4 regions of the Cytobacillus solani genome follow, and region 3 is predicted to be linked to each of the others. Evidence: riboswitches for the same ligand, from Rfam matches in the RefSeq annotation. Region 3 holds a riboswitch; each other region holds the start of a gene.
The links. Region 3 has a riboswitch for S-adenosylmethionine ahead of FI644_RS13510 (O-acetylhomoserine aminocarboxypropyltransferase/cysteine synthase family protein). Riboswitches for the same ligand answer to the same signal wherever they lie in the genome.
Positions count from the first base shown of each region.

Region 1: another riboswitch for S-adenosylmethionine. It lies ahead of FI644_RS15215 (enoyl-CoA hydratase/isomerase family protein); the one in region 3 lies ahead of FI644_RS13510 (O-acetylhomoserine aminocarboxypropyltransferase/cysteine synthase family protein).
Region 2: another riboswitch for S-adenosylmethionine. It lies ahead of FI644_RS21940 (methionine biosynthesis PLP-dependent protein); the one in region 3 lies ahead of FI644_RS13510 (O-acetylhomoserine aminocarboxypropyltransferase/cysteine synthase family protein).
Region 4: another riboswitch for S-adenosylmethionine. It lies ahead of metK (methionine adenosyltransferase); the one in region 3 lies ahead of FI644_RS13510 (O-acetylhomoserine aminocarboxypropyltransferase/cysteine synthase family protein).

Region 1 is NZ_CP041305.1:3,022,169-3,030,174, forward strand. It holds gene FI644_RS15205 (enoyl-CoA hydratase/isomerase family protein) at 1-706, shown strand, start outside; gene FI644_RS15210 (hypothetical protein) at 772-1,593, opposite strand; SAM riboswitch class I at 1,720-1,818, shown strand; gene FI644_RS15215 (enoyl-CoA hydratase/isomerase family protein) at 2,070-2,834, shown strand; gene FI644_RS15220 (3-hydroxyacyl-CoA dehydrogenase NAD-binding domain-containing protein) at 2,848-3,690, shown strand; gene FI644_RS15225 (long-chain-fatty-acid--CoA ligase) at 3,750-5,330, shown strand; gene FI644_RS15230 (acyl-CoA dehydrogenase family protein) at 5,327-6,496, shown strand; gene FI644_RS15235 (alpha/beta fold hydrolase) at 6,496-7,194, shown strand; gene FI644_RS15240 (hypothetical protein) at 7,283-8,006, shown strand, end outside.
Region 2 is NZ_CP041305.1:4,365,348-4,373,353, forward strand. It holds gene metH (methionine synthase) at 1-63, opposite strand, end outside; gene FI644_RS21930 (bifunctional homocysteine S-methyltransferase/methylenetetrahydrofolate reductase) at 41-1,906, opposite strand; gene metC (cystathionine beta-lyase) at 1,909-3,099, opposite strand; gene FI644_RS21940 (methionine biosynthesis PLP-dependent protein) at 3,087-4,208, opposite strand; SAM riboswitch class I at 4,292-4,402, opposite strand; gene FI644_RS21945 (2-oxoglutarate dehydrogenase E1 component) at 4,814-7,654, shown strand; gene odhB (2-oxoglutarate dehydrogenase complex dihydrolipoyllysine-residue succinyltransferase) at 7,656-8,006, shown strand, end outside.
Region 3 is NZ_CP041305.1:2,702,324-2,710,329, forward strand. It holds gene FI644_RS13490 (toprim domain-containing protein) at 23-379, shown strand; gene FI644_RS13495 (thioredoxin family protein) at 386-694, shown strand; gene FI644_RS13500 (MFS transporter) at 824-2,095, shown strand; gene FI644_RS13505 (hypothetical protein) at 2,246-2,584, shown strand; SAM riboswitch class I at 2,673-2,775, shown strand; gene FI644_RS13510 (O-acetylhomoserine aminocarboxypropyltransferase/cysteine synthase family protein) at 2,927-4,243, shown strand; SAM riboswitch class I at 4,409-4,516, shown strand; gene FI644_RS13515 (methionine ABC transporter ATP-binding protein) at 4,667-5,692, shown strand; gene FI644_RS13520 (methionine ABC transporter permease) at 5,685-6,353, shown strand; gene FI644_RS13525 (MetQ/NlpA family ABC transporter substrate-binding protein) at 6,367-7,224, shown strand; gene FI644_RS13530 (YuzK family famiily protein) at 7,430-7,624, shown strand.
Region 4 is NZ_CP041305.1:2,967,186-2,975,191, reverse strand. It holds gene FI644_RS14955 (alpha/beta hydrolase) at 1-782, opposite strand, end outside; gene FI644_RS14950 (gamma carbonic anhydrase) at 983-1,495, shown strand; gene metK (methionine adenosyltransferase) at 1,714-2,913, opposite strand; SAM riboswitch class I at 3,245-3,360, opposite strand; gene FI644_RS14940 (thiol-disulfide oxidoreductase DCC family protein) at 3,454-3,828, opposite strand; gene pckA (phosphoenolpyruvate carboxykinase (ATP)) at 4,058-5,644, shown strand; gene FI644_RS14930 (alpha/beta hydrolase family protein) at 5,730-6,500, opposite strand; gene FI644_RS14925 (ABC transporter substrate-binding protein) at 6,737-7,732, shown strand; gene FI644_RS14920 (ABC transporter ATP-binding protein) at 7,848-8,006, shown strand, end outside.

The sequences.
Region 1 (8,006 bases), 320 kb from region 3:
AAGAAATGCATTAACCGCAAAGATGTGGAAATATTTAACTGAAATAGGACAAAAGATTTTGCAAAATCCCAAAAATAAGGTTGTGATTTTAAGGGGAGCAGGGGAACAATTTACAGCTGGTTCAGATATTAAAGAGTTTCATCAAATGTCACTAGAAGAAGCTGAAAACTCTTTTATCCTAATGGAAGAGGCTATTTCAACATTTGAGAATTTACCAATTCCGACAATAGGCGTTATTAATGGGCCAGCGATGGGAGCTGGTCTTGAGTTGGCCTTAGCATGTGATTTACGGATTGGTTCCGGTAGATCCCGATTAGGTATTCCTGTAGGAAAATTGGGAATTACATTAAACAATAAATTTGCACAACGCCTAGTTAATTTAATTGGCCCAAGTCTAACGAAGGATTTGGTGTATACAGGACGAGTATTAAAAGCGGAAGAAGCATATCGTTTAGGAATGCTAAATTACTTGGTGAATGATGACATTTTAGATCGTTATTCAATTAGAATGGGTAAGCTGGTAGCCTCTCAAGCACCTTCTTCATTACTAGCTGTCAAGCAATCTGTAAGTCAATGTGTGAATAGTGTACCAGAATTATGGAAGGGGACGACGCCTTTTGTAGATAATTATGATTTTCCGGAAGGAGTAGCTGCGTTTGTTGAAAAACGAATCCCACGTTTTTCTCGACGCTCAATTTCAAATTAAAGGATTTTACAATCTTCCCCTGCTCAGTTTTATGTCGAATGCTACACCTGTTTTTTTAAGGAAGCTCATCTTCTTAGAGGGCTTCCTTTCTCTATTTTGATAACTGAAATATTGATTGCGTATAGTTCAATATTCATATGGTCAAGAAAATGTTGATAAATTTCCATTTGCAGAGCTGTTAATTTCTCAAGAATATTATTATGAATAGGAAAACTAATGGATACGTTTAAATTTAGTGTTGGGAGTCCTTGTAAATGGATTGAAACGGATTCGTAATTCACAAATTCTTTAAAGTTAACACAAATATATTCAACAAGTTGCTTAAAAACCTTTTTATGGATTTTAATAGTTCCATGATGAAAATCAGGATAAACGATTGTTGTTTCTCCAATTCTTTCTTCCTTAGTTGAAAAAACCTCCATTCCTTTATAAATTAATTTCTTAAAGAAATTTTGATCAACTTGCTTATATGGTATAGGTATCACATGCTTTCCCTCTGTCTTTCTTACATATTGTGCTATTTTTATTTCACTAGATGAACGTATGTTTTCAACATAATAATAATGTTTAATTTCACTTAACTCCAAGCGTTTGGCTATTAAATTTGCCATCTTATCTGAAGTTCCAATGATTAGGATTTTGCCGATAAAATGACTATGAATGGCTTGTTGAACCTCTTTCTTATGCTGATCATCAAAAAAAGTAGCTCTTTTTACTGCTGAAATATAATTCTTTTCGAATTTCGCAGATGAACCAGCAATCTTTTGCCCATTCAATATTAAGAGGCCATCATCAATGATTGCTGGGATTCTTTTTTTGTACGCAAAAGATAAGGCACTGGTACTTTTCCCTGTCCCACTTGACCCACTTAATGCATAAACTTCCATAATGTTCACTCCCTGATTTATATTTGTTTACGGTGAATAGTTTAAATAAATTGAAAGTAGTTGACATTCTCTTTTACTCATTATAAAGTAAGGGACAAGTTTAATAAATTGAATATTTTAAATATTTTCTTATCAAGAGAGGTTGAGGGACTGGCCCAATGACACCTCGGCAACGGACTTATTGTACCGTGCCAAATCCAGCAAGCATCGCTTGAGAGATAAGAAGAGGTGTTACTAGTAGTTTTTCCCTCTTCTTTGCAATGAAGGGGGTTTTTTTATTGTTTCTTCTGAATAACAAGTGTGTCAAATAGAAACAAAGTTGTGTCATTTGGAAACAGTTATTGCAAACATTTAAATATTGATAATGGGGATAGATGATTTAATTTCACTTTATTTTAGATAAATAAACGTTTAGTTTTTGGCACGATAATTGCAAGTTTAAATTTGAAGGTCAAGAAAAATTAGGAGTGATGAATATGGGAAAAGTCAGGTATGAAAAGAAAGATAATATTGGGATTATTACTATCGATTCCCCCCCTGTGAATTCCTTAGATCGTGATGTTTTTAATGATTTAGAAGAAGTTGTTCTGCAAATTGGAGATTGTGTGAGAGTTGTTATTATCGAAGGTGCTGGCACAAAAGCATTTGTAGCTGGTGCGGATATTAAAGAATTTCCTGGATTAACATCAGAAGCAGGGGAAGCACTTTGTTTGAGGGGGCAGGCAGTATTTAATCGAATAGCTAATCTTACACAACCTGTGATTGCTGCCATTGATGGATTCACATTAGGTGGAGGTCTAGAGCTTGCGCTTGCTTGTGATATTCGTATTGCTTCTAATCACTCACAATTTGGTCTCCCAGAAGTAAAGCTTGGAATTATTCCTGGGTATGGAGGTACACAAAGACTGCCACGGCTGATTGGACAAGGAATGGCGAAGAGGTTAATTTTTTCTGGTGAGTTCATTTCTGCTGAAACAGCTTATAATTACGGCCTCATTGAGGAGGTAACAGAGGACAATGTATTATCTAAAGCGATTGAGCTAGCAAATATTATCGCTTCAAGAGGACCTATCGCTGTACAAAAGGCGAAGGAAGCAATCAATATGGGAGCGGAAGTGTCTTTAAATGAAGGTCAACAACTAGAAGCGAAATTATTTGGAGATATATGTTTAACAGATGATAAGGAAGAAGGCGTAGTTGCATTTTTGAAAAAAAGAGAGCCATCATTTACAGGAAATTAAGGAGGAGAATCATATGAAAACAATAGGTGTAATTGGCTTTGGAACAATGGGATCGGGTATTTCTCAAGTATGTGTTGAGGCTGGGTACGAAGTAATTGCAATAGAACAGGAAAAGGCATATTTTGATCGAGGCTTAAAACAAATAGGTAAAAATTGGAACAGAGCTATTGAAAAAGGAAGAGCCAATAAAGAAACAATAGATGGATACGAACAATTATTAAGTACTTCTACTGAGTGGGAAAGCATTGCAGAAGCTGATTTCATCATTGAAGCAGTAAGTGAAGACATGGAGCTAAAAAAGGAAATCTTCAGGAGAATTGATCAAATAGTTAATGAGAAAGCAATTATTGTAAGTAATACATCTGGATTGAGTATTACAGAAATTGCAAGTGTAATGAAAGATCCTGGTAGAGTAATGGGATTCCACTTTTTTAATCCAGTACCAGTAATGAAATTGGTAGAACTCATAAAAGGATATGATACAACTGAAGAAACCTATCAAAGGTCAAAAGAGCTGGTGGAATCCCTTGGGAAGGAGGCTGTTGCTGTCAAGGAATCACCATTGTTCGCAGTTAATCGTATTTTGGTCCCTATGATTAATGAGGCAATTTTTGTGTTACAGGAAGGTGTAGCTAGTGCTGATGATATTGATAAAGGGATGAGGCTAGGTGCGAACCATCCAATCGGGCCGCTTGCCCTAGCCGATTTAATTGGGTTAGATACTTTATTATTTGTTCAGGATTCATTATATGAAGAAACACAGGATTCAAAATATCGAGCAGCGCCGCTACTTAGAAAATTAGTTCGAGCGGGGCATTTAGGTAGAAAAACGGGAAAAGGATTTTATGAATATTAAGAGTTTGATAATGGTAGAGGTAGATTAAAAGTTGAGTATTGAACAAAGGAGGAATAGAGATGACAACAACGGTCGGAGAAATAATAGAATGGTCGGCACATAATTATCCTGATAAATCAGCTCTTATTTATAAAGAGAAAAATCAGCACTTTACTTTTAAAGAATTAAATAAAAAAATTAATCAATTTGCCAACTCATTAGCAGAACTGGGTGTACAGAAGGGAGATGTTGTTTCTACTTTTCTCTATAACAATAGTGAATTTATTATTGCATTATTTGCTTCGGCAAAACTTGGAGCTGTTTTTAATCCAATTAATTATCGTTTAACAGCAAATGAACTTTATTTTATTTTAAACAACGCCGGTTCTAAGGTGCTTTTGTTTGAAAAAGAAGTGGCAGAAACTGTGAAAGAGACAATTCAATTAGGAATCAAAGTTGAACAGTTTATATATACGGATAAGGATGTTCCGATCGGTTCAATTGATTTTTACAAGATGTTAGAAAAATGTAATGAGACAGCGCCAGATGTTCATGTAACTGAAAATGATACTTATATCATGATGTACACGAGTGGAACAACCGGCCGCCCTAAAGGGGTAATCCATAAACATCGAGACATGGTTCATCATAATTTTTTAATGATTGAATGTATGAAATTGAATAAAAATGATATTGGATTTTCAGTCGCACCCTTAAATCATACAGCGGAGCTACATACATCATTTCTTCCAAGAGTAATGGTGGGGGCAACTACTATTATCATGCATCATTTTGAAGCAGAAAAGGTGCTAAGGACAATTGATGAAGAAAAAGTAACACATATCTTTGCGGCACCAACGATGGTGAATATGCTGCTAAATGTTGCGAATTTTGATGCATTTGATTTATCCTCTCTCAGATTATTGGGTTACGGGGGAGCATCAATGGCTCCAGTATTAATCAGGAGATTTCAAGAGAAAACAAATGCAGATCTGGTGCAGATGTTTGGTACAACAGAAATGGGACCTGTGATGAGCGTTTTGTATCCAGACGAACAATTGAACAAAGCAGGGTCAGCTGGAAAAGCAATACTTACCCATCAAATAAAGATTGGCCGTATTGAGGAGAATGGCAGACCTACAAATCCAGAAAATGAATGTTTGGTTGGAGAGATTGGTGAAATCTTAGTCAAAGGTCCATGTATGATGAAAGAATACTATTGCCGTCCAGAATCAACTGAAAAGGCACTTGCTTACGGCTGGTATCATACAGGGGATATGGGCTATGTAGATTCTGATGGCTATATATGGATTAAAGACCGCATGGATTATATGATCAACACTGGAGCTGAGAATGTATATCCGCGAGAAGTGGAGGATCAAATACTTGAGCATCCAGAGGTATTAGAAGTAGCGGTAATTGGGAAAAGCGATCCAATCTGGGGTGAAACAGTTGTTGCGTTCGTAGTCAAAAAACCAGGAAGTAATATAACGAAACAAACAATTGATAGGTTTTTAGTTGAAGGAAAAAAAATAGCAAAATATAAGAGGCCACGAGAATATTACTTTGTGGAAAGTCTCCCGAAAACTACAAGCGGAAAAATGCAAAAGTTTGTCCTTACAAAACAGCTTTCGGAATATAGCGAGGAGGGAGTTCAATGAACGCCGAAAAAATCGTATTTAATAATTTTGATTTATCTGAAGACCATCTTCAAATTAAACAGGAAATTCACCGTTTAGCACAGGAACGGATTAAACCAAGAGCAATTGAGATTGATGAGAATGCTGAATATCCAATGGATATTTTGCACCTTCTTTCGGAATATGGATATATTGGTGCAAATATGCCTGAAGAATATGGTGGATTGGGGCTTGATTTACTTAGTTTTTGCTTGATTGTCGAGGAAATTTCCCGCGTTTGTGCCTCTTCTTCACAGGTGGCTGTTGTACAAGAATTAGGCTCATTGCCAATTATTATCGGTGGAAATGATGCTTTGAAAAAAAGATTCCTTCCAGATTTAGCGACTGGACAAAAGATTGCGGCTTACGCTTTGACAGAACCAGATGCAGGATCTGATGTAAAGAGTTTAAAAACTCGTGCTGAGCGAGATGGGGACTCCTATATTTTAAATGGGCAAAAGATGTTTATTAGCAATGGTGGCGTAGCAGATGTATATTCTGTTTTTGCACAGACGGCTAAAGGAATTACAGCATTTGTAGTAGAGAAGGATACCCCTGGCTTTGTTGTAGGAAAGCTGGAGAAAAAGATGGGAATCAAAGGATCACCAACAGCCCAACTATATTTTGATAATTGTAGAATTCCTATAGAAAATAGGATTGGTGATGAGGGAGATGGCTGGATGATCGCCATGAAAACCTTTGATAAGTCTAGACCTACTGTTGCTGCACAAGCTCTGGGAATTGCCCAAGGAGCATACGATGCTGCATTAGAATATGTACAAGAAAGGGAACAGTTTGGGAAAAATATTTCTTCATTTCAAGCGGTTCAATTCATGCTTGCAGATATGGCAACACAGATAGAAGCTGCACGTGGTCTTGTGTATAAAGCTGCTTCGAAAGTGAACGAACTTACAGCTACTGGGAAAAACCCGGAATTGACACAAGCATCCTCAATGGCAAAAATGTTTGCTGCAGACGTTGCAATGAAGGTGACGACAGATGCTGTTCAGCTTCTAGGTGGATATGGATTTATTCAAGAGTACCATGTTGAGAGAATGATGAGAGATGCAAAAATCACACAGATTTATGAGGGAACAAATCAAATTCAGAGAGTTATTATTGCAAGAACAATTTTAGGAGGTAAATAATGGGGAATTTAAAACTACTATTTATTCATGGTGCAGGGGGAACAAGGAGCAAATGGAGATCACTTAAGAATTTTTCATCTTCGGTATATGAAGTAATAGATCTGCCTGCACATGGAGATAACGAGTTTAATATTATTTCCTCTATTCAAGATTATGCTGCTTATATTGATCAATCTATTCAAGAAGATACGATCGTGGTCGGGCACTCAATGGGGGGCTTAATTGCCATTGAATTAGCTGCGCGAAACAAAAAAGTGAAAGGATTAGTTCTTGTAGCAAGCTTCTATGAACTACCAGTACACCCAAAAATACTTGATAAACTGGCCGATGGTGAATTCCCAGAATCTCTATTTCATGCATCGTATAGTAAAGAGGTGAGTGAATCACTTCTAGAAGAGGAAAGACAAGAGTTGGACTTAGTGCCAATAGAAATCACTCATGCTGATTTTCAAGCATGTACTGAGTATTTGGAGGGAAGGGCAGTATTATCATCTCTAAAAATTCCAATATGTGCTATCTTAGGCAGTCAAGATAAGCTATTGCCTAGGGGGGCAGGAGATTTACTAAGGAATATTAAACCTGATATGCACATTTTAGAGATTGAGGGTTCAGGTCATTATGTAATGCTGGAAAAGCAAGAGGAATTTCATAATGCACTAAATGAGTTTGTACAAATAGTTGAGAAACAAACAGTATAAATGCAAATAATGCTTTAAACATAGAAATCAACATGAGAAAAGAGGAGTTTTAACTTAAAAACGAATTGCAATATGAAGGGGTGGGAAGATGGGTCTATATAAAAAGAGGAAAGATGGCAGTGAGCAACCTTCAATGCTAGGACCATTAAAGTTAAGGTTGCCATTTATTCATTATAAACTTGAATATCCTGATTGGATTCAAGGTGCAATATTATGTGTAGTTCCAATGGGCATAACAGCTGTAATGATGGATGTGCTAGGTATTCCGTTTGAATTGGCGATTGCCTTCGTCGTTATTAATAACTTTCTTTATCTTCTCCATACTCATTTCGGTGATCCCTCAATTGCAGGGTGGATTACAGCGGGAATACCGCTGTACGTTGGGTTTCTGGTTGGTTTTCCAGAAGGGGATGCAAGAATTCTTGCATTAATAGCACTTCAATTAACAGTGGCTCTTATTTTTTTAATAATGGGACTATTTAAAGGGGCAGACATCTTAGTTAAACGGCTGCCTACTTCACTAAAAGCTGGTATTTTGCTAGGAGCTGGGTTTGCTGCCATTTATGGAGAGTTTTCAGCAAATGGCCGTGTTTGGACAATGCCAGTTACCATCCTGTTGGGTGCAGCGTTTGGATTTTTTATGATGTTTTCTAGAACAGCTGCACCACTTAGGGAAAAATATTCATTTTTTCGGTATATAGCTCAATTTGGAATAGCAATCCCTTTTGCAGTATCATATATTTTTGGTTTGGTGATCGGCGAAGTAGCTGCCCCAAATATTTCTTGGAACTTAGTACCACTCCCAATAGGAG
Region 2 (8,006 bases), 1.7 Mb from region 3:
CATTGCACCATCCATAATGAGAATTTTTTTCTCTAGTTGTTCAGTTAATACTGATTTTTGCATTTTTGTTCCTCCTCGTAATCTTAGCGCTCACTTCATGTGCATATAATGCTAATTCAGCAGTAAGATCAAAACGCATAAACGGTGTTATCAAGTAAATTCCATTAAAAAGTTCACATGCTGCATCGATTAAAGATTTCGCAATTGCTACTCCTTCACGAGCTGCATGGACTGGGTCATCCTTTAGATTGGCCATACGGCTGCGTATTTCTTCTGATATTTTTATTCCTGGTACCTCATTATGAAGAAACTCTGTATTTTTACTCCCTGTTAATGGCATAATCCCAATGTATATGGGCTTTTTTAAGTGTTTGACCGCTCCATGGATTTCCAATAATTTTTCCAACGAAAAAACTGGCTGGCTAACGAAATAATCTGCCCCATAAGTAATTTTCTTTTCCAGTCTTTGCACGGCTTTTTCGATGGATCGAACATTCGGATTAAAGGCAGCACCAACAGAAAAAACCGATTGTTCCTGTAAATGTTTTCCTGAGACAGAAATCCCTTCATTAAATTGTTTAATCATCTGAATTAACTCAAATGATGATAAATCGTATACGGAAGAAGCCCCAGGAAAATCACCGACTCTTGCCGGATCACCGGTTAACGCCAATACATCATATAGTCCTAATGTGTGAAGTCCCATCAAATGAGATTGAAGACCAATAATATTCCTGTCTCTGCATGTAATGTGTACCAATGGACGCATGCCCATTTCCTTTTTAACCCGATATCCTAGTGCTGAATTACAAATTCTTGGCGTTGCTAGTGAATTATCAGCAAGAGTTATGGCATCAATTCCAATTTCCTTAAAAGCCTTCACACCCTCGAAAAATTTTGCTGTATTAAGGTGCTTAGGGGGATCAAGTTCGACAATAACAGATGATCTCATTTTTACGATTTCCTCTAAAGGAGTATATTCTCTTACAGGTATATTTCCATCAGAAATACGTATCTGCTCACGTTTCTTAATTAATTTTTCTGAAATTGGAGGGAGGCCCTTGAGTTCAGATGCAAAGGCTTGAATATGATCAGGCGTTGTACCGCAGCATCCGCCAATTAATCGAACACCTTGATTTCGAAAAGCTTTTGCAGATTGTCTGAAATAATTTGGGTCTCCTTCATAATGAAATTTCCCATCCGTATAAGCTGGGATACTTGCATTTGGATAAGCCGATAAATAGGCTCGGCTAGGAAGGGGAATATCCTCTAATGTTACTAGCATATGATGGGGGCCAAGACGGCAATTTAACCCAACAACATCTGCACCAAGATTCTCGAGACGTTCGATAGCTTTTGAAATCGGTGTTTGATCCTGAAGAACACCGACTTCATGAAGGGAAACCTGGGCAATAATAGGTAATTCAGTTTCTTTCCGAACAATTTGGAGTACATTTTCCAGTTCTTCAATGTCATAATACGTTTCAAGTAATATACCATCTACCCCTTCAAGAAGGAGACAATAGAGCTGCTCCCGAAAACTTCTTTTTATCTCCTCAAGAAAAACCATATTTGGCTTCATTCCTCGGATTCCGCCAATCGTCCCAACTACATAGCTGTCTTTTCCAGCAGCTTTTCGGGCATTTCGGACTGCGGCAGTATTGATTTCCTTTACATTATCCTCAAGGCCATATCTTTGCAGCTTAATATAGTTGGCAGCATAGGAATTTGTTTGAATGAGGTTTGCACCCGCATGGATATATGCTTTATGAATTTGCTGGATTTGTTCCGCTTGGGATATATTTAATTCTTCAAAGCAGCAATCTGTCCCATAAGAATAGAGAAGGGTACCCATTGCTCCATCAGCAATGAGGATTTCATTTTTCATTCTTTCAAGTAAACTCATTTTCATCCTCCTCTATGAAATACTTTTTCTTCGAAACTACTTGCAGATAGTGCTGTCTTAAAGTCCCTTAATAAATCCTCTGAGTTCTCCAAACCAACAGAAAGGCGAAGGAGACTATTACTAATTCCTCGTTTTTCACGTTCATGAAGGGGCATGGCTGAATGGGACATTTTTGCAGGATAGGAAAGGATGGATTCCACAGCACCAAGACTCACAGCAAACACAGGAATTTTCACCTTTGAAACAAAATCTCTTAATATACTTTCATTTTCAAGTTCAAATGAGAGGACAGCACCAGCATCTTTTGCTTGCCTGCCTTGTAAAACATAGTGTGGATGGTCCTCCAGGCCAGGATAGTAAACATTTTTGATGGCTGGATTTTCCTTAAGGGCTTGGGCGATTTGTTTGGCCGATTGGATAGATTGAGCAAGTCTCACATGTAACGTTTTGATTCCGCGTAGAACGAGCCAAGCATCCTGTACACCAAGCACTGCTCCAAATGAATTTTGCAAAAATCCGATTTTATCTGCAAGAACTGGGTCCTTTACTACAGTAAGACCAGCAACAACATCACTATGCCCAGATAAAAACTTTGTTGCACTATGCAGTACTACATCTGCTCCTAAAGTTAATGGCTTTTGTAATGCTGGTGTTAGGAAGGTGTTATCAACGAAGGTTAAAGCCCCATGAGACTTAGCGATCGAGCTGATTGCTTTAATATCCGTTACTTTCAACAGTGGATTGGATGGAGTTTCAACGTAAAAGACCTTTGTATTTGGACGAATAGCTTGCTTAACATTATCTAAATCAGTCATATCAACAAAAGTATGGTTAATTCCATATCTTGAAAGCACTTCAGTTACAAAGCGGTATGTTCCGCCGTATACATCCTCTGTAATTACTACATGATCTCCCTTTGACAATAAAAGGAATGCAGTTGAAATTGCAGCCATTCCTGAAGAAAATGCAAAGCCTCTAGTTCCTTCCTCCATATCAGCTATAACCGTTTCCAATGCTTCTCTCGTTGGATTTAAGCTTCGGCTATAGTCATACTTTCCAAATGAATCGATATCATACTGATGGAAGGTAGATGCATGATGAATTGGAACACTGACTGCACCAGTTAGATGATCAATTTTTTGACTATTATGAAGAAGCTTCGTCTGAAAACTCCATGACTCTATCTCACACATTGCATACCCTCCGTCCGAGCTTTAGCAAAAGCCTGCTCTAAATCATTTATTAAATCTTCTACATGCTCAATTCCGACCGAAAAACGCAGTAATCGATTGCATACACCTGTTTCAAACCGGATATGTTCTGGAATATCAGCATGTGTCTGAGTTGCAGGGTATGTTATAAAGCTTTCTACTCCACCAAGACTTTCTGCAAAAGTAATGAGGCGAAGAGTTTGTAAAAACGGATTTACCCATCCTTCATCTTTGATTCGGAATGAAATCATTCCGCCTCGTCCTGGATAAAGTACATCGGTAACGGCATCATGTTCAAATAAAAATCTGAAAATTTCCTTTGCATTTCTTTCATGACGTTCCATTCTTAAAGATAGTGTTTTCATTCCACGTATAAGCAGCCAAGAGTCAAACGGACTTAATACCGCACCTGTAGCATTATGATTAGCAGCTAATGCTTCACAGATTTCCTTGCCCTTAGCTACGATAAGCCCTGCCAATACATCATTATGGCCGCCTAAATATTTTGTTGCACTGTGGATAACAATATCTGCTCCTAGTTTTAAGGGCTGCTGTAAAAGGGGGGTGAAAAACGTGTTATCAACAATCAGCAGAAGCTGATGCCTTTTCACAAAATAAGCAACCTCTTCGATATTGGTTTGCTCCATTAAGGGGTTCGTTGGTGTCTCGATAAAAATGGCCTTTGTTCGTTCAGTAATTTCTTTTTCCAGGACTTCAGCAGAAAAAGTTTGAACATATTTACATCGTAATCCCCATTGCTTACAGCCCTGTTCAAAAAGCCGATAAGTACCACCATATAAATCCTTTGAAACGATAAATTCATCGCCAGATTGAAAGAGGGAGAGGACGGTTAGAATAGCTGACATTCCTGAACTACACGCAAATCCTTGGTCGCCTTCTTCAAGCTCAGCAATTGCCTTTTCAAGCAATTGGCGTGTTGGATTTCCGGTACGGATGTAATCATATCCGGTTGATTGTCCAATTCCTTCATGCCGATAGGCTGTAGAAAAGTAAACGGGTGGATTAACTGTTCCTGTATCTAATTCGCTGCGATTGCCAATTTGGGCAAGGATTGTGTCGAGCTTATGCATTATTTACACTCCTTTTGTCTATAAAAATAAAAAAAAGCCTTCTTTAAGAAGAAGACTTTTTCATAATCAATAATTAGCCGTTCTTCTTATCTTTCAAGTTATAAAACTTGCAGGAATTAGCACCTTATTAATCTCATAGATTAATGGTTGCTGAGGTGTCTACGGGCCTTACCCTCGACCTCTCTTGATAAGAAATCATTATTTAATTATTTCAAACTTTACAACATTCTTATAATAAAAGTCAATGGATTTTAAAAAAATGTGTAAAGGTACAATAATATTATTATGTAAACTATCTATTCTTCTATATATTTTTCGAAAAAGGAAGTGATTAAAAAATTAATTGCACCATTTAACATTTATTTATAAGGATCATAAACACTTTTTTAGAATAAGTTTTTCCTTGGAATAGATAAAAAAAATATTTTTCACTATTTTCATATTAAAAACCTTTGAACAACAGGGTTTTACGTGGTAGAATGGCTTTGAAAACGATTTATCCTCTGAAAAATATTATTATTCTAATAATTATCATTTAATGTTAAAAAGTGGATAAATAGTTTATTATGCATTTAATACAAATTCAGTTATGGAGGTCATTTTCCATGAAAAAGCCATTGAATGGCGAAAAGCCTTTTGCTGAAGGCTTTCATGGCCCGAACCTTGGCTATGTCATTGAACTATATGAAGCATATTTAGAAAACCCTGAGTCTGTTGATCCTGAAATGAGAGCGTACTTTGAAACAACAGGATCTCCAGTTGTAGAAAATCGTACAGGGAAGACGGAAATTAGTGGTGTTAATCAAACTGTTCCGCAATTAGAAAAAACATTGTCTGCTATACGTCTGGCAGATAATATTCGCACATACGGCCATCTTGCCGCAAACATTTATCCATTAAATGACCATGAACCTGAAAAAATGCTTTTTGAGCTATCACATTACGGGTTAATAGAAGAGGATTTGTATGCAATCCCTGCTGGAGTCATCTGTAAAGATGCGCCAATTCCGCTAAAGAATGCGTATGATGCGATTGAATACTTAAAAAGCATGTATATGGGTACAATTGCATTTGAATTTCACCATGTATATGACGCAAATGAAAAGAACTGGCTGCGCCGAAAAGTTGAATCAGGCAGCTTAAAGCTGAAATTGCAAAAAGAAGAAAAAACTAAGATTCTAAAAAGATTGACTGAAGTAGAAGAATTCGAAAAATTTCTTCATCGCACATTTGTCGGTCAAAAACGGTTTTCAATTGAAGGGCTTGATTCAATGGTGCCTTTACTTGATGAAATAGTTGCAGAATCTGTATCAAAAGGGGCAAAAACCATTAATATCGGCATGGCTCACCGCGGGCGCTTAAATGTGCTTGCCCATGTGCTTGGGAAGCCGTATGAAATGATTTTCGCTGAATTTCAGCATGCTCCAAATAAAGAGCTTGTACCTTCTGAAGGTTCAATTGGGATTAGCTATGGCTGGACAGGAGATGTGAAATATCATCTTGGACTTGATAAACAAATTAAAGACGAAAATACGACAGTGACACGTTTGACATTGGCAAATAACCCAAGTCATCTTGAATTTGTCGGTTCTGTTGTCGAGGGATTTACACGAGCAGCACAGGATAATCGATCAACAAAAGGCTATCCAATTGAGAATTTAAACTCGGCAATGTCTATAATTATCCATGGGGATGCCGCATTCCCTGGTCAAGGGATTGTAGCAGAAACTTTAAACTTAGGTCAGTTGAAGGGATATAATACTGGAGGCTCCCTCCATATCATTGCAAATAATACAATCGGCTTTACAACAGAATCACGTGATTCACGTTCTACTAGATATGCGAGTGATCTCGCAAAAGGGTTTGAGATTCCGATCTTGCATGTGAACGCAGATGATCCGGAAAGCTGTATAGCTGCAGCAAGATTTGCTAGTGAATACCGTGAAAAGTTTCAGAAAGACTTCTTAATTGATCTTATCGGTTATCGCCGCTTTGGGCATAATGAAATGGACGAGCCAATGGCAACGAATCCATTAATGTATAAAATCATTAATGAACAGCCAACGGTAAAAGAACTGTATGGAAAGAAACTAGTAAATCAGTTAATCATAAACAAAGATACAGCTGACAAAATAGAAGAAGACGTATTAGTAAAACTGAAAGCTGCATATGAAAAAGTACCAGCAACGAAAAAAGAAACAGAAGAATTAAATCCGCCTGAAACGGTAGAAAAAGGCCTGCCAAAACTCAAAACAGCTGTTCCTTTTGAAAAACTTAAGGAAATTAACCAAGAGCTGTTAACATGGCCTGAAAAGTTTACTGTTTTCAATAAGCTAGACAAAATTCTAAACCGTAGAATGAGCGCTCTTGACGGAGAAAAGAAGATAGATTGGGGTCATGCGGAAACTTTAGCATTTGCATCCATTCTCCATGATGGAACTCCTATCCGCCTGACAGGTCAAGATTCTGAACGAGGCACATTTGCCCACCGAAATATTGTTTTACATGACAGCAGCACAGGTAAATCCTATTCGCCACTTCATTTATTATCATCGGCGAAGGCTTCCTTTGCCGTTCATAATAGTCCATTATCAGAAGCAGCTGTTCTTGGCTTTGAATATGGTTATAATGTATTTGCACCTGAAACGCTCGTTTTATGGGAAGCACAATTTGGAGATTTTGCTAACTCTGCACAGGTGATATTCGATCAATTCATCGCTGCGGGCAGAGCAAAATGGGGACAAAAATCCGGGCTTGTCATGCTGTTGCCACATGGTTATGAAGGACAAGGTCCTGAGCACTCAAGTGCACGCTTAGAAAGATTCTTAACACTAGCCGCTGAAAATAACTGGACTGTAGCTAACTTGACTTCGGCTGCACAATATTTTCATATTTTACGTAGACAGGCAGCGATTCTGAAACGTGAAGAGGTTCGTCCGCTTGTCATTATGGCACCGAAGAGTCTATTACGTCATCCGCTCGTTGCTTCTAGCGGACATGAGCTGAGTGAGGGCGATTTTCAATCAGTTATTGAGCAGCCTGGTTTAGGTCAAAATACGGATAAAGTAACTCGGCTTGTTCTCTCCACAGGAAAAATGGCTATTGATTTAGCAGATAACCTAAAAAATGTTGATAACCAAGAGTGGTTCCATCTTTTACGAGTAGAAGAAATCTACCCATTCCCGTTGGAAACGATTCAAACTATAATGAAACGGTATCCAAACTTAAAGGAAATGGTTTGGGTACAAGAAGAACCAAAAAATATGGGTTCATGGAATTTTGTTGAACCAAGATTACAATTTATTGCACAGAAGGAAATAGATGTTTCCTATATTGGCAGACGCAGAAGATCTAGCCCTTCTGAAGGGGATCCAAATGTCCATAAAAAAGAACAAGCACGAATAATAGAAGAAGCATTTATGCACAAGCAAGAGGGAGGAAATTAAGGTGGCAGACATAAAAGTACCGGAACTAGCTGAATCGATTACAGAAGGAACGATCGCCCAATGGTTAAAAAAACCAGGTGATTTCGTAAATAAAGGGGACTATGTTGTTGAGCTTGAAACAGATAAAGTAAATGTCGAGATCATTTCAGAGCATAGTGGGATTTTAAAGGAAGTTAGAGCAGGAGAAGGCGATACAGTTAATGTCGGTGAAACGATTGCCGTAGTTGATGAAAGCGGGGAAGCAGCTGCTGAGTCAGCAGCTGAACCTCAAGCCGTAACAGAAATAGCTCCAATTCAAGAGGCACCGAAACACGCTGCCTTACAAGAAGAAACGGTTCATGTAAGCAATGAG
Region 3 (8,006 bases):
AACTCAGGTTCAGGTGATGAATATGAATGAAACATTTCCAGAGAAGGTTATTATTGTAGAGGGTACTTCGGATAAAAGAAAGGTGAAAGCAATCGTAAGTGAGCCTGTCGAGATTATTTGTACAAATGGAACCATCAGCCTGACTAAGCTTGATGAGTTAATTGAAATGCTGCTTGATAAGGATGTATTTATTTTGGTTGATGCAGATGATGCAGGTGAAAAGCTTCGGAAACAATTTAAAAGAGAATTTCCGGAAGCTGAGCATCTGTATATTGACCGGATGTATCGGGAAGTAGCAACCGCACCTGAGCACCATTTAGCAACTGTGTTATTGGGTGCCAATATTGATGTAAATATGGAGTTTTTAGATAGAGGATGATTTGTTTTGCAGGAATGGTCACGGAAAATGATAAGTGAGGCATTAGCAGGAGATCAGGTAAGCTTGATTTACTTATACACTCCATTATGTGGAACCTGCCAGGTGGCAGGGAAAATGATGACGGTAATAAAGGAGCTTTTGCCAAATCTCCCAATTGGAAAAACGGATTTAAATTATATGCCAGATGTAGCCGAAAAGTGGGAGATCGAAAGCGTTCCATGCTTGCTTATTTTTAAAAATGGAATGCTTGAAGAAAAAGTGTATGCTTTTCAGTCGGTTCCATATTTATTAAACAAAATAAAGAGCTTGATCTAAAAGAGTTAGGTGGCAAACACCTAACTCTTTTTTTTATTTTCGAAATTCTCGAACTAATATATTTACAAAACCTTCCTTGAGGGATTATTATATTTAGGGATGCGAAATATTGGTGGAGCAGGTGTGAAAATGGCGTTTTATCAAGAATGGGCCAGCCAAATTAAAGGGTATAATCGCAATATTCGGCTAGCGTTTATGGCAAATATCTTTACGCAAATCGGCTTTGGCATCTTTATGGTTATTTATAATTTCTATATCAGGGAATTAGGCTATAATGAGCAAATTAACGGGCAAGTGATATCGATGACCGCGCTTGCGACAGCTATCGCACTCGTACCGGCAGGTGTCTTCAGTGATCGAATTGGAAGAAGAAAAGCGATGCTATATGGGGCTGCAGCAACCGGACTTGTCTTACTATCTAGAAGTGTAATCGAAGCTCAATCCTTATTAGTACTAGCTGCTTTTGCAACTGGCTTGGCGACTGCTTTCTTTCAGGTTTCGGGGATTCCTTGGCTAGCAGAAAATTCAAAGCCTGAACAAAGGGTTCATTTATTTAGTATTCATTTTGCTGTCATGACAGGGGCAAATGTCATTGGAAACTTAGGCGGCGGCATATTAACTGATTTATTTTCCATAATGACAACAGAATTAAATAGTATTCGTTTTACCCTGCTGATTGGAAGCATTATCTTCCTAATAGGCATTATTCCAGTTACAAAATTTAATGAACAACGTGATCCGAGAAAGAACAGAAGGGACAAGAAAACCGTTTCAGTAAAACCCATTTTTAATAAAAATGAGCATGTAAAAATTATCTTTCTATTTGCATTCGCGCAGCTGTTAATTGGTGTCGGTGCCGGATTAGTCATTCCATATTTAAATTTATATTTTGCTGATCGTTTTTCAGCTTCTAATTCAGCAATCGGCTTGATCATTTCAATGGGCCAAGCGGCAACGGCAATTGCAATGATTATTGGACCAATGGTTGTTAGGAAGTTTGGTGAAGTGAAGGCGGTTGTTATCCTTCAACTATCCTCCTTGCCGTTTCTGCTAATGACAGCATATACGGAAAGTCTTTGGCTGGCAGCAATCGGCTTTTTATTCCGGCAAGCCCTTATGAATGCTGGAAATCCAATTCAAATGTCACTAATGATGTCGAAGGTTGGAGATTCGATGAAGGGGTTGGCAAATTCGGTTAACCAGATGGTTTTTAATTTAGGATGGGCCATCATGGGACCTGTATCCACGGGGATTGTCATAAAATACGGTGCATACTGGGGGTATGCAGTCGTATTTACTATTACTGCCTCTTTATACTTGGTAGGATCTGTGTACTTCTTTATCGTCTTTCGAAACTATAATAAGACAAACTCAGCTGTTAAAGTGGCAAAAACGGTCTGAAAAATAAATTAAATGACATATTTCTCAGGAAATGTTCCATAGTTAATGTCGAACGAATCATGCAGGAATCTTTAGTGAATGGAAGAAATAGTATTGTAAGACAAATGGATGAAAAGCCTGCTGTCTATCCGTTTAACCTGGGGTGAGGGCATGAAGGAAGTGACTGCTGCATTTATTCATGAGGTAAAAACAAAAGGGCATTTAGCTGTGTTTTTAAAGGGTGTTACGTTCACTTTATGTATTCGGACAAAGGATAAAATCCTATGTATTCGATTTCAGAATGGGGATGTGAAAATTTGCACTCCTGAACCTACTGATACTTATGATGTACTTATTACTGGCACGGAGGAGAGGATTTGCTCGATCTTAATGGGAAATGAAAAATTAAGAAGTGCAATACGAGCGAAAAATATACTTGTAGATTCTACTTTCAGAAGACTCCTCTTTCTAGAATCATTATTTCTTCTTTCAAAGCAGCGTGTAAGTTAAGTTATAAATAAATTCAAAATTCCACTTGACCTTTAAATTATCAATATGTTATTATTGGAATTAATTAACTGACTGAAAAAACTGAATATTCTTATCAAGAGAGGCGGAGGGACTGGCCCGACGAAGCCCGGCAACCGGTAATTTACACGGTGCTAATTCCAGCAGAGCATGATTGCTCTGGAAGATAAGAAGAGATGATATCAACCCTCTTCTTGTGAAGAGGGTTTTTTTCAGCTCTTCTTTTAAATGGGGTTGTTGTCTTTTAAGTCAGTGATTCTATTGTGATTGCATATCAGAGGATAATGCCTGACCTTCATGCACATAAAAAAGGAGAGATGAAAAATGAGTGGAAAACAAAGAAACTATCGTTTGGAAACAATTGGTGTACATGGCGGGTTACAGCCTGATCCTGTAACAGGTGCAAGGGCTGTACCAATCTATCAAAACAATGCTTACCAATTTAAAAATACTGAGCATGCAGCAAATCTTTTTGGGTTAAAGGAATCCGGATATATTTATACGAGGATTCATAATCCAACAGTAACCGTATTTGAAGAGAGAGTTGCTTTGTTAGAAGGCGGTGTAGGTGCACTAGCCGTTTCAAGTGGGATGGCGGCAATTACGTTAGCAATTCTTAACCTTGCTCAGGCAGGCGATGAGATTGTTGCAGCATCTAACCTGTATGGAGGAACCTACAATCTCTTTGCTGTAACTCTTCCAAAATACGGAATACATGTAAAGCTAGTCGATCCAGAAAATCCAGAAAACTTCAGAGAAGCGATAACAGAAAAAACGAAAGCGGTTTTCGCAGAAACGATCGGCAACCCAAGTCTAAAAGTGCTTGATATTGAAAAAGTAGCTGAGATTGCTCATGAGAATGGGATTCCTCTTCTAATTGACAATACATTTGCCACTCCATATCTTTGCAGACCAATTGAACATGGAGCAGATATTGTCATTCACTCCGCTACAAAATGGCTGTTAGGTAATGGGACGACATTGGGAGGAATTATTGTAGATGGCGGTAAATTCGATTGGAATTCACCAAAATTCCCTGGATTTACAGAACCGGATTCCAGTTATCATGATCTTGTTTATAGCGAGGCACTTGGACCGGTTGCGTACATTACAAAAGCTAGGGTTCAGCTGCTGAGGGATTTAGGACCTGCATTGAGTCCGCAGAATGCATTCCAATTTACACTTGGATTAGAAACGCTGCATGTGCGAATGAAAGAGCATATAGCAAATACGAAAAGAATCATAGAATATTTAGAGGCACATCCTGCTATTAATTGGATTCTATATCCTGGAAGTGAAAATCACCCTGATAAACCGTTAGCAGATAAGTATCTGCCTAAAGGTGCTGGCTCTGTTGTGGTCTTTGGTATATCCGGAGGAAGAAAAGCTGGAGCGAGTTTAATAAATAATTTGGAGCTATGGGCTCATGTAGCAAATGTAGGAGATGCTAAGAGTTTGATCATTCATCCAGCCAGCACGACACATCAGCAATTAGATGAACAAGGGTTAAAAGCTGCAGGTGTACCAGAGGATTTAATTCGTATTTCGGTTGGAATTGAAAATGCAGAGGATTTAATTGATGACTTAGAGCAAGCCATTGAGTCTGCAACAGGGATTACATCGTTAACTTCTAAGGCATAAGCTTTGACATATCTTAGTTTTTTGAAAGTTGGATAAAAATACTATCTTTTAAAAATACTAAATTATAATTTAAATCGTTGACACCCTCAATAAATCCGTGATACGATAATTTTCGTAAATGTAATCACTACTAATTTAAAGTGTTAATTGAATATAGATGTTACGCTCTTATCAAGAGAGGTGGAGGGAAGTGCCCTTTGAAGCCCGGCAACCGTCATGAAAATGAAATGGTGCCAATTCACACAAAGCAAAGCTTGCTTTGGGAGATGAGAGAAAGGACAATAATTATTTTATGCCTTTCTGCTCATTGTCAGAAAGGCATTTTTCTTTTCCAAAAGAAAAATACTAGAATGAGCGCATATATATTAAGGCTTTTAAAAGTGATAAGCAAAATTGGATTTAAAGAGGGTGTGCAGCATGACGATGATTTCAATCAAAAAGGTACAAAAAATATACCCTTCCCAAAAAGGTCAGGTAAAAGCTGTAGATAATGTTAATCTTGAGATTAACGAGGGAGAGATCTTCGGTGTCATTGGCTATAGCGGAGCAGGAAAAAGCACGTTAATCCGAATGTTAAATGGTCTTGAACTGCCGACCGAGGGAACAGTGGTTGTCGCAAATAATGAAGTATCTAAAATTAAGGGTAGCAAGCTAAGAAGGGCACGGCAAGAAATCAGCATGATCTTTCAGCATTTCAATCTGCTATGGTCAAGGACAGTCAGACAGAACATTTCGTTTCCGCTTGAAATCGCAGGTGTGTCAAAGAGGGAAAGAGCGAAACGTGTCGACGAATTAATTAAGCTTGTTGGTCTCGAAGGAAGAGAGGATGCGTATCCCTCACAATTAAGCGGAGGACAAAAACAAAGAGTCGGAATTGCAAGAGCACTTGCGAATAATCCGAAAGTACTTTTATGCGATGAAGCTACCTCCGCGCTAGACCCGCAAACAACAGATGCCATACTTGATTTACTCGTAGATATTAATAGGCGTCTTGGGTTAACGATAGTCCTAATTACACACGAAATGCATGTTATCCGTAAAATCTGTCATAGAGTTGCGGTAATGGAAGACGGAAAAGTAGTTGAAATGGGGCCGGTACTGGATGTGTTTAAAAACCCGCAAGAAGAAATTACAAAGCGTTTTGTTCAACAGGTGACGGAACCGGAGGAAACAAAAGAGACGATTGATCATTTACTTGATCTATATCCACACGGACGTGTCGTACAGCTTGGATTTGTTGGAGAGTCAGCAGAACAGCCACTTATTACCAATCTTATTCGAAATTTTCAGGTGACAGTTAATATTCTTCAAGGGAAAATATCGCAAACACAAAGCGGCTCATATGGGACTTTATTCATTCATATCGATGGGGAAAAAGAGGAATTAGCTAGAGCGATCGAATATATCCATTCCCAGCATGTTGGAGTGGAGGTGATTACGAATGCTTAATGAATGGTTTCCAAATGTAAAATGGGAGACGATGTGGGAGGCCACAAAAGAGACTCTTTACATGACAAGCATTTCAGTATTAGCCACATTTATTATAGGTGCTTTATTAGGCTTACTGCTCTTCTTAACATCTAAAGGTAATATATGGGAAAACGCTGTGATTAATAAAGTTATAGCAGCATTTGTTAATATTTTCAGATCGATTCCTTTCATTATATTAATCGTTTTATTAATTCCATTTACCACATTTTTAGTAGGTACAATGATTGGAGAAGATGCAGCCCTGCCGGCATTAATTATTGGTGCAGCTCCCTTTTATGCTCGAATGGTTGAAATCGGTTTGAGAGAAATTGATAAAGGTGTAATTGAAGCAGCTAAATCAATGGGGGCAAAAACAAGCACGATTATCTGGAAAGTTCTTTTGCCAGAATCAATGCCAGCTCTCGTATCAGGGATTACCGTAACGGCGATTGCCTTAGTGGGCTATACGGCAATGGCTGGTGCGATTGGTGCAGGAGGACTAGGTAATCTTGCCTATCTCGAAGGATTCCAAAGAACTAGACCCGATGTTACGTTAGTAGCAACAATCATCATTCTTATAATTGTATTTATCATCCAATTTATTGGTGACTTTATAACATCTAAATTAGATAAACGATAAGGAGAGGTCAAAAATGAAGAAATGGTTACCATTTGTTTTCGCACTAGCAGTTGCTTTATTCCTTACTGCATGCGGAACATCAGAAGAAAAAGGCAGTGAAAATGGTGGAGCAAGTGAAGGAAATAAAAGTGAAGAAACATCTAAACTAACTGTAGGTGCGTCTAACATTCCTCATGCTGAGATTCTTGAGGAAGCGAAGCCAATTCTGAAAGAAAAAGGAATTGAATTGGAAATTGTTACTTTCCAAGATTATATCCTTCCTAACAAAGCGTTAGAGACAAAGGAATTGGATGCTAATTACTTCCAACATATTCCATATTTAGAGCTTCAAATCGAAGAGAATGGATATGACTTTGTTAATGCAGGTGGAATTCATATTGAACCGATGGCTGTATATTCTAAGAAATATAAGTCTATTGCTGACCTGCCTGAAGGAGCACATATTATTCTAAGTAACTCAGTCGCTGAGCATGGTCGAATTCTATCAATCCTTGAAAAAGAAGGCTTAATTAAACTTAAGGATGGCGTAGAGAAATCGAAAGCAACACTTGAAGACGTAGTTGAGAATCCAAAAAATGTAGAATTTGATGCAAATTACGAACCAAAGCTGCTTACGCAAATTTTCAATAATAATGAGGGTGACGTTGTAGTCATCAACTCAAACTATGCAATTGATGTAGGACTTAACCCAGTTGAAGATTCAATTGCAATTGAAGCAAATGAATCTCCGTATGCAAACATTATTACTGTACGCAATGGAGATGAAACGAAGGAATCAATCAAAACACTTGTAGAAGTTTTACATTCAAAAGAAATCCAAGATTTCATCGTTGAAAAATATAAAGGTGCAGTGATCCCTGTATCTGAATAAACGAATAGAAGAAAGCAGGCATTTCTAATGCCTGCTTTTTAATATTTAAAGAATTTTGCACCATTTGTAAGCATGATATAAATGAAAGCGTTTTAAAGGTAATAATTCAATTTTCTGCATTTAATTTCAGCTAATTTCGTCATTGTCTTACATCCAGTGGAGATGTTAAAATTTGAACGTAAATTAAATCGCACAGACGAAAGGATTGGTTTTTATTAACCAGCTACAGTTGAATTACACAAGCGATATGGAAAAGGCAATGCACGGAGCCCATGGTGTAGGGTATGAAACATACAGCAGGAAGCATGAGGTTCGAATGAAGGTCGAAAAAAGACGCCAGGAAGAACATATTAAATGTCAGCAAATGATTGCTAATTTAGAAAAGAAGGTTCATTCCTAAAGCTGCACTATATAATAATGAAGGAAAAGGGAATTCAGTATATATATATTGCTGATTCCTTTTTTTATTTGTTCAGCTTCTCGTCACCACGAAGCAAGCTGTTTCTGCTTTTCTTTTTGCATGAAAGCTCTTATGGTATTATTATACTGAATATTCATGTATTCTTAATAGGTGGACAAGTTATAAAGGATGATTCTCAATTAAATTAATTTTATTACATGAAAAAATGTACTATGGTTAGAATAAATAGGTAAATGATTAGGATTGTATTTTCGGCAAAAGATAGGAAAGACACAAGGTTTAAAGCACTTTATTATTTTTGTATAAAAATGCTGTGAATGGGCTGAAAGAGTTGCTAACAGATTTCATTTGTTATAAGATT
Region 4 (8,006 bases), 260 kb from region 3:
TTTAATTGACTGGAAACAAAATCCTTTGCATATTCAAATACATCTTCCCGGTCAGACTCATTAAATATTTCATGATAAAATTTAGGCCATTCTTTATACCGCTTTTCGGAAAAAGGGGCAAGATTAAACCATTCGCTCACTGTTTTCTTATTGACAATCAAGTCATCCCCACCCTGCATAACAAGCAGCGGAACATCTTGTATCTTTTCAAGCTTTTCAAATCCTAGTTTAATCGCATTCAGTAGTTCTCGATACCATCTAACAGACACTTTCTTTACATACAAAGCATCATTCGCATCCGCATCACGAACATCCTGATTGCTCGTTGCCATATCTACAGTAAGTCCCGAATCCATTCTTAAGCTTGGAATAATCAGATTAAGCCCGATCGAAAGAATATCAATCAACTTAGAAGGTTTTTTAATTAATCCAAGACATGGAGAAGACAGGATCACTCCAGCTAGATTCATTTTTTCCTCCTGAAGCAGGCGAATGGAAATTAATCCACCCATACTATGACCAAAAAGGAAAACAGGTAAATCAAACTGATAGGCTGTTTGAATCCAATCCTTCACTTCGGAAAGATACTCATCAAATGATTCGATATGGCCCCTGCTTGATCTTGTTGTCATCCCTTGGCCAGGAAGATCTCCCATAATGACATGAAAACCTGATAATCGCCATTTTTCTATAAGCCACCCATAGCGGCGATGATGCTCCATCGCACCATGAACCATTACAATGACCGCTTTAGCCTCTCCTTCAGCTTCCCATTTCCACATCATATTTCCTCCTAAACCTTATGTTGAAGCGAAAAACCATTCTTTCTAAATTATAGCTTAGAAACCGGAATTCATCACATTTTATCCCGTTATTTTTCATTTAAATCATTTTTTTCAGCAATTTGAGTTTACAAGTTCCTTTTTGTCTCATCTACCTATGTTAGAATAAATTGTAAATACGAATATAAGGGGCGTTACAAATGATTTATCCTTATAAAGATAAAATGCCGAAAATTGCTGATTCTGCATTTATTGCTGATTTCACAACAATTACTGGAGATGTAGAGATAGGAGAAAATTCAAGTGTCTGGTTTAATACTGTTATTAGAGGCGATGTGGCTCCTACAATTATTGGAAAAAAGGTAAATATTCAAGACAATTCTGTCCTCCATCAAAGCCCAAACAATCCATTAATTCTTGAAGATGAAGTAACTATCGGTCACCAAGTTATTCTTCATAGCTGCATTATTCGGAAAAAAGCTCTCATTGGGATGGGCTCTATTGTACTAGATCAAGCTGAAATTGGCGAAGGGGCATTTATCGGGGCAGGGAGCCTTGTTCCTCAAGGAAAGAAAATCCCACCGAACACACTTGCGTTTGGCAGACCTGCAAAAGTGATTCGTGAATTAACACAAGAAGATATAAAGGAAATGGAACGCATAAGCAGAGAATATGCCGAAAAGGGGCATTATTACAAAGCTCTTCAAAAATAAATGGCATATAATGATTTAATATTTCCTATTTTAATTATAATTATGTATATCGTCATCAAGGGGGTTCCTATTCTCTTTTTTTCGACTGGATTTTCCTATATTTGGATATTCCAGGTTCCATTCTATATTCTGCATCCTTTTCAACCTTTATTTGATATTTCAGGTTTCAAAACACACAAAAAAACAGGAACCGCAAAATGCAGTTCCTGTTTTCTATATTATTTTGTTGCTTCTGCTCGTAAAGCTTCTGCTTTATCCGTACGTTCCCAAGGAAGGTCCACATCTGTACGGCCAAAGTGGCCATATGCAGCTGTTTGCTTATAAATAGGGCGACGTAGGTTAAGCATATTGATAATACCAGCTGGACGAAGGTCAAAATGTTTGCGAACAAGATCAACCAATACATCCTCGCTAACTTTTCCAGTACCAAATGTATCGACAGAAATGGAAACTGGCTGCGCAACGCCAATTGCATAAGCTAGCTGAACTTCTACTTTATCTGCTAATTCTGCGGCTACAATATTTTTCGCCACATAACGCGCAGCATAAGCAGCTGAACGGTCAACCTTTGTAGGATCCTTACCAGAGAATGCACCACCGCCATGGCGAGCATATCCGCCGTAAGTATCAACAATAATTTTACGACCAGTTAAACCAGCATCCCCTTGAGGTCCGCCAATAACGAAACGGCCTGTTGGGTTAATAAAATACTTTGTATTTTCATCAATTAGCTCTTTCGGAACAACGGGGTTAATCACATGCTCCTTCAGATTACGTTGAATTTGCTCAAGGCTAATCTCAGGGTGGTGCTGAGTTGAAATAACAATCGTATCAATACGAACAGGTTTGTTATTTTCATCATATTCTACTGTTACTTGCGTTTTACCATCTGGACGGAGGTACGGAAGAATATCTTCTTTACGCACTTCTGTTAAACGACGGGATAATTTATGTGCTAATGAAATTGGCAGCGGCATAAGCTCTTTTGTTTCGTTACAAGCATAACCAAACATCAAGCCTTGATCTCCTGCACCGATTGCTTCGATTTCTTCATCACTCATTGAACCTTCACGTGCTTCAAGTGCTTGGTCAACACCCATCGCAATATCCGCAGATTGCTCATCAATCGATGTTAATACCGCACAAGTTTCCGCATCGAAACCGTATTTTGCACGTGTATAGCCAATCTCTTTCACCGTTTCACGTACAATCTTCGGAATATCTACATACGTAGAAGTAGTAATTTCACCAGCTACCAGAACGAGACCTGTTGTTACAGAAGTTTCTGCAGCAACACGTGCATTCGCATCCTTTGCTAAAATGGCATCCAAAATCGCATCAGAAATTTGATCACAAATTTTATCCGGATGGCCTTCAGTAACTGATTCAGAAGTAAACAAACGACGCTTTGTTGACATCTGGATTCCTCCTTATTTATATAATAGGCAAGATTACTTAGCAGAAAGCAACCTTAGGTTGATACGGAACTCATTCCCTAAGTAGTATGAAATAAACAGGGAGTTTTTATTAATATGCCCCTTTAACACTTAAACACAGTCATATTAAAAAACTCAAAAAACCAAAAGCCGTCCATCAAATTTGCATTATAAAAACTTTGCTTATCGCCAAGTTGTTATGGCGAAAGCCTTCGTTTTTATTATACTTTAATCCATAATTAAAAGTTCATAAAGTACAAAAAAACCTTTTCATATGTGAAAAGGTTGAAAACAAATCGATTCGCGCCTTTCACTCTTATCGTTCAAGGCCCTAAGTCCTTGCGTCAGGTTAGCACCTTTGCTAAAAAAAATCTTTAACAGGTTGCTGGGCTTCATTGGGCCTGTCCCTCCGCCAGCTCGGGATAAGAGAGTATCCGTTCAAGGTAAAATCATAACGTATAAAATGAATTCATGTCAATAACTATCTGTATAAAATTCTTGTTTTTTCATTAATAACCTATACTATAATGAACAACTTCCATCTTCACATTTTCCTTTTAAAAATTTGTGGCGATTTTTTGCAATCCATTGATACACTGGATTTCCAATTAAATAGGAAAATGGGATATATAAAAAAGCTCCTAAAAGGTAGAACATAGGGAGACGAAGAAACAAATATCTTATTGCGTAAAAGCCTTTTAACACATGACCATTGGATGTAATAATATGAAGTTCTTTTCGCAAACTAGCTTTATCAAACGAAAGTGGATGTTCATTTTTTTCATATTCCTGTAATGAAACCCATTCGATTTGACGAAACCAGTCAAGCTTACAAAAAATTCGCTTAGATTCCTTGCATAACGAGCATGTTCCATCGTATAATGCAGTCGATTTCATAAGATCATCCCATTTATGTTTTGTTATTACGATTTTAACATATATGGAAGGAGTTCTTCCTGTTTTTTCAAGTGTCCTTCTTACATTGGCTTAAAACCAATTGTGACATTTTTATTAATTTAAAGAAAAATTTCTTAATAGTATAGATTAATCATCTAAATGTGTTATACTAATTAGGAGATGTAATCACTTTCAAAAATAATCCTGGATAAAGGAAGGTATTCATCAGATGAATTCTGTTAGCATTCCAAATAAATTGATTGATTTACTAAAAGGTAATAATATTCAAATTCAATTGTCTGTCCCTCAGCTTGTTGAAAAGGTATTGAACCGTAATGAAGGATCACTGACATCAACTGGAGCTGTTGCTGCAACAACTGGCAAATATACAGGCCGTTCGCCTAAAGATAAGTATATTGTGAAAGAAGCTTCAACATTAGATACAGTTGATTGGGGAAGTGTGAACCAGCCAATTTCTGAAGAAGTATTCTCTAATTTATATAATAAAGTGTTAAGCTACTTACAAGAAAAAGACGAAGTGTTTGTTTTTAAAGGATTTGCAGGCGCTGATAAAAAACATAGACTGCCAATCCAAGTCATTAACGAGTACGCTTGGCATAACTTATTTGCACATCAGCTATTCATTCGCCCTACAGATGAAGAATTATTGGATCACCAAGCAGAATTCACAGTTATATCCGCACCAAACTTTAAAGCGGACCCTGCTGTTGATGGAACTGCATCTGAAACCTTTATTATTGTTTCTTTTGAAAAACGTACGGTATTAATTGGCGGAACTGAATATGCTGGTGAAATCAAGAAATCAATATTCTCTATCATGAATTATCTGCTTCCAGAAAACGGAATTCTCCCTATGCATTGTTCTGCTAACGTTGGACTTGAAGGGGATGTTGCTCTGTTCTTCGGTCTTTCTGGAACTGGAAAAACAACTTTATCAGCAGATCCAAATCGTCGTTTAATCGGTGATGATGAACACGGATGGTCTCCAAACGGTGTTTTCAATATTGAAGGTGGATGCTATGCGAAATGCATCAACCTTACTCGTGAGAAAGAACCACAAATTTTTGATGCAATCCGTTTTGGTGCAGTGCTAGAAAACGTAGTTATTAATAGCGAGAGCCGAGTGGCCGACTATGATGACAACACATTAACTGAAAATACTCGTGCTGCCTACCCAATCCAAGCGATTGATAATATTGTAGATCCAAGTATTGCTGGACACCCTAATACGATTATATTTTTAACGGCTGATGCCTTTGGCGTCCTTCCTCCTATCTCTAAATTAACGAAAGAGCAAGCAATGTACCATTTCCTTAGCGGTTATACATCTAAGCTTGCTGGTACAGAGCGTGGAGTGACTTCACCAGAAGCAACCTTCTCTACATGCTTTGGTTCACCATTCTTGCCTCGTGCAGCGACTGAATATGCTGAAATGCTTGGTAAGAAAATCGATGAGCATAATGCAAAGGTATACCTTGTGAATACAGGCTGGACTGGCGGCGAATATGGGGTTGGAAATCGTATGAAGCTTCCATATACTCGTGCAATGGTTCAATCTGCTCTAGAAGGCGAATTGAACAATGTAGAAACCATTAAGGATGAAATTTTTGGCCTAGAAATTCCACTGCATGTACCTGGTGTACCAGATGAAGTGCTCCAGCCAAACAAAACTTGGGACAATCAAGCAGCCTATGAAGTAAAAGCGAAAGAACTTGCAGCTAAGTTCCGTGAAAACTTCAAGAAGTTCTCAAACGTTCCATCTGAAATTGAAGAAAAAGGCGGTCCAACCGCTTAATATACTCTATATATCGATGTTGTAAATTCAGCTTCATTCCCCGAAAAAAGGAATTGCCTTAAATGGCAATTCCTTTTTCAACTTCTTACTGCTTCTTCATCCAATTCGTTAAATCCTGGACGACCTTTCGATTAATTGCGGGTGGAAAGTAATGAGTAAATCCTTGAAAATACCAGCTTTCTACTTTTTTGTTTAGTGCCTTTAATCTTTTCTCTAAACGATAGGCATGTTCGGCTGAGACATTTTCATCTTTTTCCCCATGGATTATTAATACGGGAGACTGTAGCCTCTCTATTTGAAAAAGTGGCGTTCGATACTCGTACCGCTCCGGAAACTTCGTTGGTGTCCCACCGATCACCCTTTTCATCATTCGTCGTAAATCCTCTCTCTCTGCATATGTTAGAAACATATCACTGACTCCGCCCCAGGTCACCATTGACTTTGCCTCAGGAAATTGAATGGCTGTCAATAGTGCCATGACACCGCCTCTAGAAAAGCCAAAAATATGTGCACCTTTTACCCTTGGATGAGATTGCAAAAGTCTAAAAGCTGAAAAGGCATCCTCTCGATCATCGCCAGCAAAATCCTCGTTGCCTTCCCCTTCTTGATTTCCCCGGTAAAATGGCGCAAAGACAATAAAACCCTCTGAAGCAAACTGAACAATACGTCCCGGCCTCACTTTCCCAACATTTTTGATACCACCGCGTAAGTAAAGAAAACCATCATAGATTTCATTTCCTTTTGGCTCAGCTAAAAGCCCCTTTACTTTTAAACCATCTGATCGATAGGTAACGATAGATAACTCGATGCCAGGGTTAGGTGATGGAAACCTTTCCTTATGTATGATTTGGTCCATCTATAGTTCATCTCCTATTCTTGCAATTGACCGGATTCATTCTTAATCTGACCGGATTATTGTAATTTTGACCGGATTATTCCTAAATCTGACCGGAATATCATTATATTGACCGGATTTCCCTAATAAATCTATAAATAAAAAGTTTTTCTAGGCATTCACACATTTTTTGCACCCTCATACGATAATGTAGGCTTTGAAGCTGATATATCTTGTGATTAATGGAGGTTTGAGCGATGAAAAAATGGCTAAAAGTTAGTTTTTCCCTTGTTTTAATTGCCATTCTTATTATACCCCTTGCAGCCTGTGGAAAAGATAAGGTTCAAAATATTCGTATCGGAGAAGTAACAAGATCCATTTTCTATGCGCCGCAATATGTTGCACTTGAAAAGGGTTTTTTTGAAGAGGAGGGTCTGAATGTCGAACTGACCACTACTGCTGGCGGAGATAAGACCATGACAGCATTATTGTCAGATAGTATCGACATAGCCCTTGTAGGCTCTGAAACATCTATCTATGTTTATGCACAAGGCTCAAATGATCCTGTTATCAACTTTGCGGCACTCACTCAAACAGATGGAACATTTCTTGTTTCTCGTGAAAAAATAGACAATTTTTCTTGGGAACAATTAAAAGGAGCAATCTTCCTTGGGCAGCGCAAAGGCGGCATGCCGCAAATGGTTGGTGAATTCGTTCTGAAGAAACATGGCATCGATCCACATCAAGATTTAGATTTAATCCAAAATGTTGATTTTGCAAATATCGCTCCAGCATTTGCCTCAGGGACTGGTGAATTTGTCCAGCTTTTCGAACCAACAGCCAGTGTGTTTGAACAAGAAGGAAAAGGTTACATCGTTGCCTCATTCGGTGAGGAATCTGGGAACCTTCCATACACGACATTTATGACAAAAGAAAGCACCATTAAAGAAAAGAAAGAAACAGTTGAAAAGTTTACACGAGCTATTTATAAGGCTCAACAATGGGTTGACACACATAGTGCAGAAGAAATCGCTGATGCAATTAAAGGCTATTTTGACAACACAAATATTGAAACAATTGAAATGGTTGTTGAACGGTATAAAAATCAAGGCTCCTTTGCAACAAATCCAATATTAAATGAAGAGGGCTGGAATAACCTGCAAGATGTCATGGAGGAGGCTGGCGAGCTTCCAGAACGAATTGACTATGAAACACTTGTCAATACAAAAATTGCTAAAGGTGTAATGAAGTAACTCCTATTCATTCCCGTGTATCTGCTTTTTACTCAATAACAGGTATGATTACTCGCTTTTCGTTCCTAAACCAAGGTTAAAAATGATGAAAAAAAGGATAGTAAGGAGGGCTCCAATGGATTTCTTAAGTTTACAGGAAATTCACCATACGTATTTTACAAAAACCTCTGCCACAACGGCCCTCTCAGATATTTCCCTTGAGATCGGGGAGGGAGAATTTGTTTCCTTCCTCGGTCCAAGCGGATGCGGAAAAACAACCCTGCTTTCGATTATT